Cohnella herbarum: one gene and its partner. The protein of the gene in region 1 interacts with the protein of each later gene in a pairwise test. Links are inferred from orthologs where the notes say so. Each region holds a gene or a part of one and is shown in the gene's direction. Other genes may lie near its edges.

Evidence for each region. Proteins that work in one complex are often made in the same cells at the same time.
Region 2: the proteins of HH215_RS31355 (region 1) and HH215_RS15745 interact in binary tests that used the Escherichia coli proteins (3 or more experiments, as listed by UniProt). The link is inferred for Cohnella herbarum from one-to-one orthologs.

The regions. Positions count from the first base shown.
Region 1 is NZ_CP051680.1:7,469,467-7,473,957, reverse strand. The notes cover bases 508-3,505. They hold HH215_RS31355 (ABC-F family ATP-binding cassette domain-containing protein), read left to right. Parts: upstream 508-1,047; coding sequence 1,048-2,964; downstream 2,965-3,505. Other genes in these bases: HH215_RS31360 (5-formyltetrahydrofolate cyclo-ligase), read right to left, coding at 508-937. In the rest of the region: cyclic pyranopterin monophosphate synthase MoaC, read right to left, coding at 1-252; more of HH215_RS31360, read right to left, coding at 266-507; HH215_RS36165 (transposase), read left to right, coding at 3,731-4,027. UniProt on the Escherichia coli protein: Genetic data indicate it may be involved in ribosome assembly or function.
Region 2 is NZ_CP051680.1:3,531,103-3,536,004, forward strand. Bases 797-4,205 are described here. They hold HH215_RS15745 (2-oxoglutarate dehydrogenase E1 component), read left to right. Parts: upstream 797-1,107; coding sequence 1,108-4,005; downstream 4,006-4,205. Other genes in these bases: odhB (2-oxoglutarate dehydrogenase complex dihydrolipoyllysine-residue succinyltransferase), read left to right, coding at 4,012-4,205. Outside these bases: flagellar filament capping protein FliD, read right to left, coding at 1-792; more of odhB, read left to right, coding at 4,206-4,902. UniProt on the Escherichia coli protein: E1 component of the 2-oxoglutarate dehydrogenase (OGDH) complex which catalyzes the decarboxylation of 2-oxoglutarate, the first step in the conversion of 2-oxoglutarate to succinyl-CoA and CO(2).

The DNA.
Region 1 (4,491 bases):
CGGTAGCGGATGACACATCGGTATCCAATCCGATGTCTTCTTCGCCGCTTGGATACCGGCGATCTGTGCGACGGAAAGCACGTCCCCTTTGGCCACGGAACGCTCCCGAATTCGTTGCAGCGTCTCCGGAGCCATCGTAACGGCCCCTTCGGCAACCGCTACTCTGGCCGTCACGGCTTTGTCGGAGACATCTACCATCTTCGCGCGTCCTTGATCATTAAAATGCGTAAAATCTGTCGTGTCGTTCCCCACTGTCATACTCCCCCTATCTAAACCATACGACCCGTTCTTCCGTTGCCACTCCCGATAATCGGAGATCATGGGGCTCGATCGGCAAGAGCTCCGTCACGACCTGCGCCGCAAAACAAAAGCCGAGCCATATCGTCTCGCCGTTTCCCGAAAGCAACCTATCGGCGTACAAGCGATCGTAATAACCGCCTCCGTAGCCCAATCTACCGCCTTGTATGTGAAAAGCAATGCCCGGCACGAGAACGACGTCCAGAGGCTGCCTTCCTTCTATTAATAAAGTTTTTTGCGGGTCGGGCTCCGGAACTCCCCATTTGCCGGGAATCCAGTCTGACAATGCTTCGACCTCGCGTAGCTCCATTCCTTCTCCGCCCGGAATTATTCTTGGCGCGAATATGCGGTCACCCTGTTCCCAACTGTTCTTAATCAACGGCAGCGGCGAAGACTCCGACCGAAAAGGCGCGTACGCGCACACGTTCAAGGGACGATTCGACCGAATACGCAACGGATCGAGCACCTCTAGCCGGACACGTTCGCAAAGCTTCTCGGATCTGTTTGTCCGCTCGTCCGCAGACAATCCGTCTCTTAAGCCCGCCAGTCGGCGTCGCCATTCGGCCTTGCCGATAATCCCTTCGCTCTCCCCCATAATCTGCAGGCCTACCTTCTGAACTCCGTGAAAATCTCTTTTCATTTTATCATTGAATGCCTAATTTCGCCAAAGAATAACGACTTGGACTTTTCTTGCGCATTTACGGTACACTTGGGAGGTGAGTCGAAAAGAAATCGTCGGAGGGATTCCTCTTGCTGCTACAAGCATCCAACATTACTAAACATTACGGCGTCACTCCCGTATTGGACGGGGTATCGCTCCAAATCAATGAACGCGACCGCATCGGCTTAGTCGGCGTTAACGGGGCGGGCAAATCCACTTTTCTTCGCATCCTGGCCGGAGAACTGACCGCCGATACCGGAGCGGTTTCGAAGCCTAGGGAGCTTAAAGTCGGCTACCTTGCTCAGAACGGCGGACTTCAAGGCCATCGTACGATCATGGAAGAGATGAATTCCGCGTTCGGTCCCCTGCTCGAACAAGAACGGATATTACAAGGCTTAGAGGCGCGTGTCGCGGATCCCCAAGAGCTCGAACATCCCGAACGATACGAGACTTTGCTTGCCCAATACGCGGACGTTAGCGAGAAGTTCAGGGAGAACGGCGGGTTTGAAATGAATAACCGCATCCGCAGCATCCTCCATGGGATGGGATTCGGCAGCTTCGCGCCCGATACCGAAGTGGCTTCCCTTAGCGGCGGACAACGAACGAGACTGGCCCTGGCCAGATTGCTGCTCGTACAACCCGAGCTTTTGCTTCTAGACGAACCGACCAATCATCTGGATATCGATACGCTGACTTGGCTGGAGCAATATTTACGATCGTACGCAGGAGCCATGGTGATCGTTTCCCATGACCGTTACTTCCTTGATGCCACGGTTACGGCTATCGTAGAGATCGAACGGCATGCGGCAACGCGCTACACCGGAAACTATAGCCGGTTCATGGATCTGAAAGCCGCGGCTTTCGCCCAGCAGCTTAAGCTTTATGAACAACAACGCAAAGAAATCTCCCGAATGGAAGACTTCGTGCAGCGAAATATCGTTCGTGCCTCCACGACTAGGCGAGCTCAGAGCAGACGCAATGCCCTGGAAAGAATCGAACGCTTGGAGAAGCCGAACACGTTGCGTCAAGCGAGTTTCTCCTTTTCTACGGAACGCCGCAGCGGCAAGGAAGTTCTCAGGGCTTTTAATTGCTCAGCCGCTCCCAAGACGGAGATGGCTCCATTGTTTCGCAACGTTAGCTTCGAGGTAAAAAGAGGGGAAAGGCTGGCGCTTCTTGGCCCCAACGGGGTCGGGAAAACCACCTTGCTCCACGCGCTAATCGAGAAGCTGCCGCTGCGTACCGGAGTGTTCGAGTGGGGCGCCGGCGTCTCTCTTGGCTACTACGACCAGATGCAACGGGAGCTTAATCCGGCTAACACGGTGCTTGAGGAAGTGTGGAGCGCCTATCCTATGCAGCCCGAAGCTGAAATCCGCACCGTACTCGGCAACTTCCTGTTTAGCGGCGACGACGTGCGCAAGAAGGTAAGCGCCCTTAGCGGCGGGGAAAAAGCGCGCGTCGCGCTTTCGAAGCTCATGCTTCTCAAAGCGAACGTTCTCTTGCTGGATGAACCGACGAACCATCTGGATTTGATGAGCCGCGAAGTGCTCGAAGCCGCATTGGACGAATACGATGGCACGCTGATCTTCGTTTCCCATGACAGGTACTTCCTGAACCGGATCGCCGATCGGATTGTCGAAATGGCGCCGGACGGAGTGACGCATTTCCTGGGAAATTATGACGAGATGGTAGCGAAAAAGGAGCAAATGAAGGAATGGGAATCGTCACAAATCGACAGTGCCTCCCCTTCAACGCAGCCTGCCGTCAGTAACTATGAAGCGGATAAGCAAGCGAAACGGGAAGATCGCGCGCGTACGCGAAAACGCGAACAACTCGAGGCCGATATCGCTAGGCTGGAGTCCGAGATTACCTCTCTCGAGCTCGAGATGGCTTCTCCCGAGGTCGTTACGGATTACGTGAGATTGAGGGATATGCAAGGCGAAGCGGAACAGAAAAGAGTCGCTCTGGAAGACGCTTATGCGGAGTGGGAAGCTTTAATGGAAGATTAAATATAAGTACGCGTTCACAAGTCTGGATTCCAAATATCTTTATGCACACAGTTATACACAGCTTGCGTATCTCAAGAGCCGTTTAAGGGGCCCATCGTTCCCTTTCGAATCGTTGATACGCAAGCTTTTTTTGTCACTTTTTGCGAAGAGCCATAGTTTTCCACCGATTTATCCACATTACCCACACTGTCCACACTTCATTTGTGAAAAAATAATCCGATTCTCGATTTTCTTTCATTGCTGATGTATCAACGGTTTTTCGACCTTGTCCACAGTATGCACAGGCATTGTGGATAAGTTTGTCCACAGCGTCTAAATTCCCGCAATTGGTAAAGGAATGCGGCCACTTTAAGAAGCTCTGGCAACTCAGAGGAGATGACGGATAAACCGTCTGACTCACTCGTCTGAAGCGCTTGATCGGAGGAGTTAGACGGAACATCCGGCGATCTTGCCCGGCAGAAGGGCTTAACCAGAGGAGTTAGACGGAAAATCTATCGATCTCACCCGGCAGAAGGGCTTAAACCAGATGAGATAGACGGAAAATCGGTCGTCTTACTCTTCTGAAATAGGAGGAGTGGATTCGGGTTCCATCCCCTAATCAGCGCCTGACGCATTAAAGCTTATGTCTTACGGAAGTACAAGCCGTTATTCCGTCCAAAAAGGTACTTTTCAAAATCTAACGGCTGTACTGCAGCTAGAATAGAAAGTGGACACCTCATAAGAACTAACAGATAATAAAAAACAATAAGAAGATGAGGTGTCCGGTATGGGTGAGAAGAGACAGCGTTACAGTGAAGAGTTTAAAGAACAGACTGTTAAATACATTCAGGAACAGACAAAGACATTGCCCCAGATCGGAGAAGATTTAAACATCCCAAGTGGTACGTTAAAACAGTGGATGACCAAGTACCGCAAGTTTGAGAATGAACCGCTTGTAGATCGTGCGACCCTTCACCAGAAAGATAAGCAACTGATGGAGCAAGAACGCACGATTGAGGATCTCAAGGAAGAAATCGCTATCCTAAAAAAGGCCATGCACATCTTCAGCAAAGAAAGGAACTAAGGTTCCAATTCATCGAAGATCATCGCTCCGAGTTTCGAATGGAGAAGATGTGCACAGTTCTATGTGTATCACGGAGCGGTTACTATAAATGGCTTCTGGAGAAGACCGTCCAGAACAGTTATCAGAAGCGTCGCAGAGCGCTATTGGCGCGAATCACCTGGCTTTTCCTAGACGCTCACAACAGGTATGGTAGCCCTAAAATCACAAAACTTCTACGAAAAGAAGGTTGGACAGTTTCTGAACGTTTAGTAGGGAAAATCATGCATGAGAATGGTTTACGTTCTTGTGTATCTAAGAAATTCCGAGTGACCACCACTGACTCGAATCACGATCAACCTATAGCACCAAATGTGCTGAATCAGGATTTTAAGACGACTGCACCTAACAAGATTTGGGTAACCGATATTACCTATATACCGTGCCGTGAAGGTCGTTTGTACCTCGCCAGCGTTCTGGATTTATAT
Region 2 (4,902 bases), 3.9 Mb from region 1 along the record:
CGATGTTGTCGGCTTAAGCAACGTCGCGGAAACCTTCCCCTTCTCTAGTTCGATCGCGTTGGATTGCGAAGTCTGGGCCGCTCCGCCGTTCACGGTATAGATCGCATTAGTAGCTGCCGAAGTTACCGAAGCAATCCCGGAGGAAGCCGCGGCGTTCCCCGACTCGTCCGTCACGTCGAATGCCTGATCCGTCCCCGTCTTATCGCTGCTCAACACGAGCTTGCTCTTCCCCGTCTCGGAGTCGTTAACCACGTTTGCCGTAATTCCCGTTTTCGCTTCGTTAATCGCGTTCTTCAACTTCGTTAGCGCTTGTTCGTTCGTATCCGTCGCCGCGATATGGCTCGAGATCGTAGTCGATTTACCGCCTATCGTTAACTTAAATCGATTTTCTCCGCTCTGTATCGCGGTCTGGCTTCCTTTATTTAATTCCGTCCCGCTGTTGATCTGCGATTGGGCGATCGATTGTGTTTTGATTTTATAGCTTCCTATTGAAGCTTCGTTTCGCGCGGATGCGGATACGGCCTTATTATCGGAAGATAACGCCTCTCGTGCTTGCAAGGACGAAGTGCTTTTGTTCAACAAGCCGTTCGCCGTCGTCTGGACCTTCTGGGTTGACGCAAGAAAGTCAACGATGCCGGTCGCGGCGGTCTTCACGAATCGCTCGTACGGATTCGGATAGGAGTTCAACCAAGAATTCGCCGGTTGCCTATAGGTCGACGAATGGAACGGAGTATACAATTCCCGCGAAACCGGAGGTACGGTTTTGTTAGCGGCGCCAATGGAATATAACAAGTTGCCAGCCTCCTCATCGCCCAAATTTTCTCATTTTCACGTAATTTCAATATAACATCCTCATCTTTTTTACACAATCAACCAATTAAAGAAACAAATCGTGAAATTCGCATGCACGATGAGGAGTCAAAAGAGCTCAATTGGCGCAATCTATCCTTTATTGAGGGCAAATGGAAATCGATCTATTAAGTAGATCATTCCAATGCATAATAATGACTATTTCCGAACAAAGAAATGCATTAGAATGGAAACAGGTGCGTACGGCTTCAACTTGGCGCCGATGTTTTGACTAACATGAATGCAGAGGGATGCACAATGTCAGATCACAATGAAAAAATGCAAGGGTTATGGCAGCAGTTTTTCGGTCCTAATCTAGGCTACATCCAAGAACAGTACGATATTTACTTACAGAACGCCGATGCGGTTAGCCCGCAATACCGCGAGTTATTCGCCCAATATGGCGCTCCTCCTCGCATTGAAGAGGGCACCGTTGCTCAGAAATCCTCCGTCGAACAACCGCAAACGCGCGGAACGTCGGCTGTAACCGACGCTAGTTTGCTTAAGAAAGCTATCGCTGCAGGCCAATTGGCTTGGAATATACGCGCTTTCGGTCATCTTGCCGCGGACATCGATCCGCTCGGCCTTAGCTTCAAAGCAAGCTCTGAGATGATCGAGCCAAGCACTTACGGATTAAATGAAGATGATCTCAAACAACTGCCTCCCGACTGTATCTGGGAAGACGCTCCTTATGCGCTGAACAATGCGTGGGAAGCCGCTCAGAAGCTGCGCGAGGTCTATACGGGCCCGATCGCTTTCGAATTCGGACACGTCCATGCCGAAGCGGAACGCAAATGGCTGAACCAACGCGCGGAAGCCGTCATTCCTTCCACTAAGCTGTTGAGTTCCGAACGCGAAGCTTTACTTAGAAAATTGCTTGAAGCCGAACAATTCGAAGATTTCCTACAGCGCACTTTCGTCGGACAGAAACGTTTTTCCGCCGAAGGGGTCGAAGCGCTTATTCCGCTTGCGGACGAAATCGTTCACGAGCTTACGAACGACGGAGCGCGCCACATTGCTATCGGCATGGCTCATCGCGGTCGTTTGAACGTGCTCGCCCACGTACTGGGCAAGCCTTACGGCAATATATTCTCGGAATTCCATCACTCGCCTAACAAAAATCTCATCCCGTCGGAAGGTTCGATCGGCATTAATTACGGCTGGACCGGAGACGTGAAATACCATTTGGGCGCAAACCGTTCCATTCAATCCGGCGAGACGGCGGAAACGCGTATTACGTTGGCGAACAACCCGAGCCATCTCGAGTACGTGAACCCGGTTGTCGGCGGGTATGCCCGAGCGGCGCAAGAAGATCGCAGCAAGCCGGGTTACCCGGTGCAAAATCTCGATTTGGCCGCGTCCATCGTTATTCACGGCGATGCGGCGTTCTCAGGCGAAGGCATCGTTGCCGAGACGCTTAACTTCAACAATCTGCGCGGTTACACGAGCGGCGGAACGATTCATATTATTGCCAACAACCGGATCGGTTTTACGACGGAGAGCCATGATTCCCGCTCCACTCACTACGCGAGCGATCTAGCTAAAGGCTTCGAAATCCCGATCGTCCACGTTAACGCGGACGAACCGGAAGCCGTCATCGCGGCTGCTCGTATGGCCAGCGAATATCGCACTTTATTCAAGAAGGATTTCTTGATCGATCTGGTCGGCTACCGCCGTTACGGCCACAACGAAACGGACGATCCGGAAACGACGCAACCGCTGATTTACAAAAAAGTAAGAGCTCATTCCACGGTCAGCCGTCTTTATGCGGACAAACTGATCAAAGAAGGGCACTTGTCGGAAGATGCCGCTGAACAGATCAAGCGCGACGTACAGAACAAGCTGAAGACGGCTTACGATCAAGTCAAAGGTCAGGAGCACAAAGACTCCGTCCACCAATCGCAGCCGACTGCCTTTAACCCAAGCGAAGCCAAGCCGGCAACGTCCGTTCCGATGGATAAGCTTCGCAGCATCAATAAGGGCTTGCTCAAGTGGCCGGAAACGTTCAAAGTCTACGGAAAGCTGCAACGTATTCTCGAGCGTCGGGCCGATGCGCTTAACGACGGCGAGAAAGTCGATTGGAGCCATGCCGAGACGTTGGCGTTCGCTACGATACTTGCGGACGGAACGCCGATGAGGCTGAGCGGACAAGACGTGGAAAGAGCGACTTTCGCTCACCGGAACCTCGTTCTTCACGATTCCGAGACGGGCGATACTTTCTGCCCGCTTCATTCGCTCCCGGAAGCGAATGCTTCCTTCGCGATTCATAACAGTCCATTATCCGAAGCCGGCGTGCTTGGATTGGAATACGGCTACAATGTTTATGCTCCCGAAACGATGGTTATCTGGGAAGCGCAATTCGGCGATTTCATGAATGCCGCGCAAGTGATCATCGATCAATTTATTTCCGCGGGTCAATCCAAATGGTCGCAACGTTCCGGATTGGTCATGCTGTTGCCGCATGGATACGAGGGTCAAGGACCCGAGCACTCCAGCGCGCGGATGGAACGGTTCCTTCAGATGTCCGGCGAGGCTAACTGGACCGTCGCGTATTTGTCCAGCGCCGCCCAATATTTCCACCTGCTTCGCCGTCAAGCATCGATCATGAATACGAAAGACGCTCGTCCGCTTATCGTGATGGCGCCTAAGAGCATGATCCGCAACCCGCTCGTCGCGTCTCCGGCTAATCTGCTTAGCGAAGGTTCTTTCCAAACCGTCGTCGAACAGCCTGGACTGGGTCTGAATCCGGCCCGCGTGGAAAGACTTGTATTGTGTACCGGTAAAGTCGCGATCGACTTGGCGGAAGAACTGAACAAATCGGCGGACGTTAACCGCGATTGGTTGCATATCGTCCGCGTCGAGCAGCTCTATCCGTTCCCGAAACATGAGCTCAAAGCGATCGTGGACCGTTATCCGAACTTGACCGAAGTTCTGTGGGTTCAAGAAGAACCGAGAAACATGGGCGCGTGGAGCTATATCGAACCGCGTATTCGCGACATCGTCGAAACTTCCAAGACGACGGTCAGCTATAACGGACGTCCGAAACGTTCCAGCCCGGCGAGCGGCTACCAACAAATTCACGCTTTCGAGCAGCAGTTTATTATTAATCAAACCTTGGTTCAGAAAAAGAAATCCGCAGTTAAATCCGGGAGGTAAACAGCAATGCATGACATTATAGTACCAGCGATGGGCGAATCCATTACGGAAGGAACGATTTCCAAATGGATCGTCAAAGTCGGAGACAGCGTCAAACAAGGCGACCTCTTACTGGAGCTTGAAACGGATAAAGTAAACTTGGAAATAAGCGCCGAGCAAGACGGCGTGATCTCCGAGATTCTTGCAGGCGAAGGCGATACGGTAAAAATCGGCGAATCCGTCGGTAAAATCGGCGCGGCCGGCCAAGCAACGGCTCCGGCAGCTGCTCCTGCACCTGTGCAAGCTAGCGCCCCGGCAGCGGCCCCAGCTCCTGCTGCGCCAGTTGCTGCTCCGGCACAACCGGCGGTAGCTTCCGGCGGAAACGATAGCTCTTCCACGCTGGCCACTCCGGCAGCAAGAAAGCTCGCACGCGAGAAAGGCATCGACCTGAATACGTTGCCTGCGCGCGATCCGATCGGTCGTATCCATGCGAACGATGTCGCTTCGGCGGGTACTGCGTCTGCTGGCGCACCTGCACCCGCGCCGCAAGCGGCGGCAGCGAAAGCACCGGCCGTCGACAAGCCGACTTCCAACTCGAACAAACCGGAAGAGCGCAAACGGATGTCCCGCCGTCGCTTGACCATTGCCAAACGGTTGGTCGAAGCGCAGCAAACAGCTGCCATGCTCACGACTTTTAACGAAGTCGACATGTCCGCCATTCTCGAGATTCGTAAACGCCGCAAAGACTCCTTCAAGGAGAAACACGAAGTCGGATTGGGCTTTATGTCCTTCTTCACCAAAGCGGTCGTAGGCGCGTTGAAAGCATTCCCGCACTTGAACGCTGAAATCAACGGCGAAGATATTATCGTCAAAAAATACTACGACATCGGCATCGCCGTTTCCGCTAAAGAAGGTTTG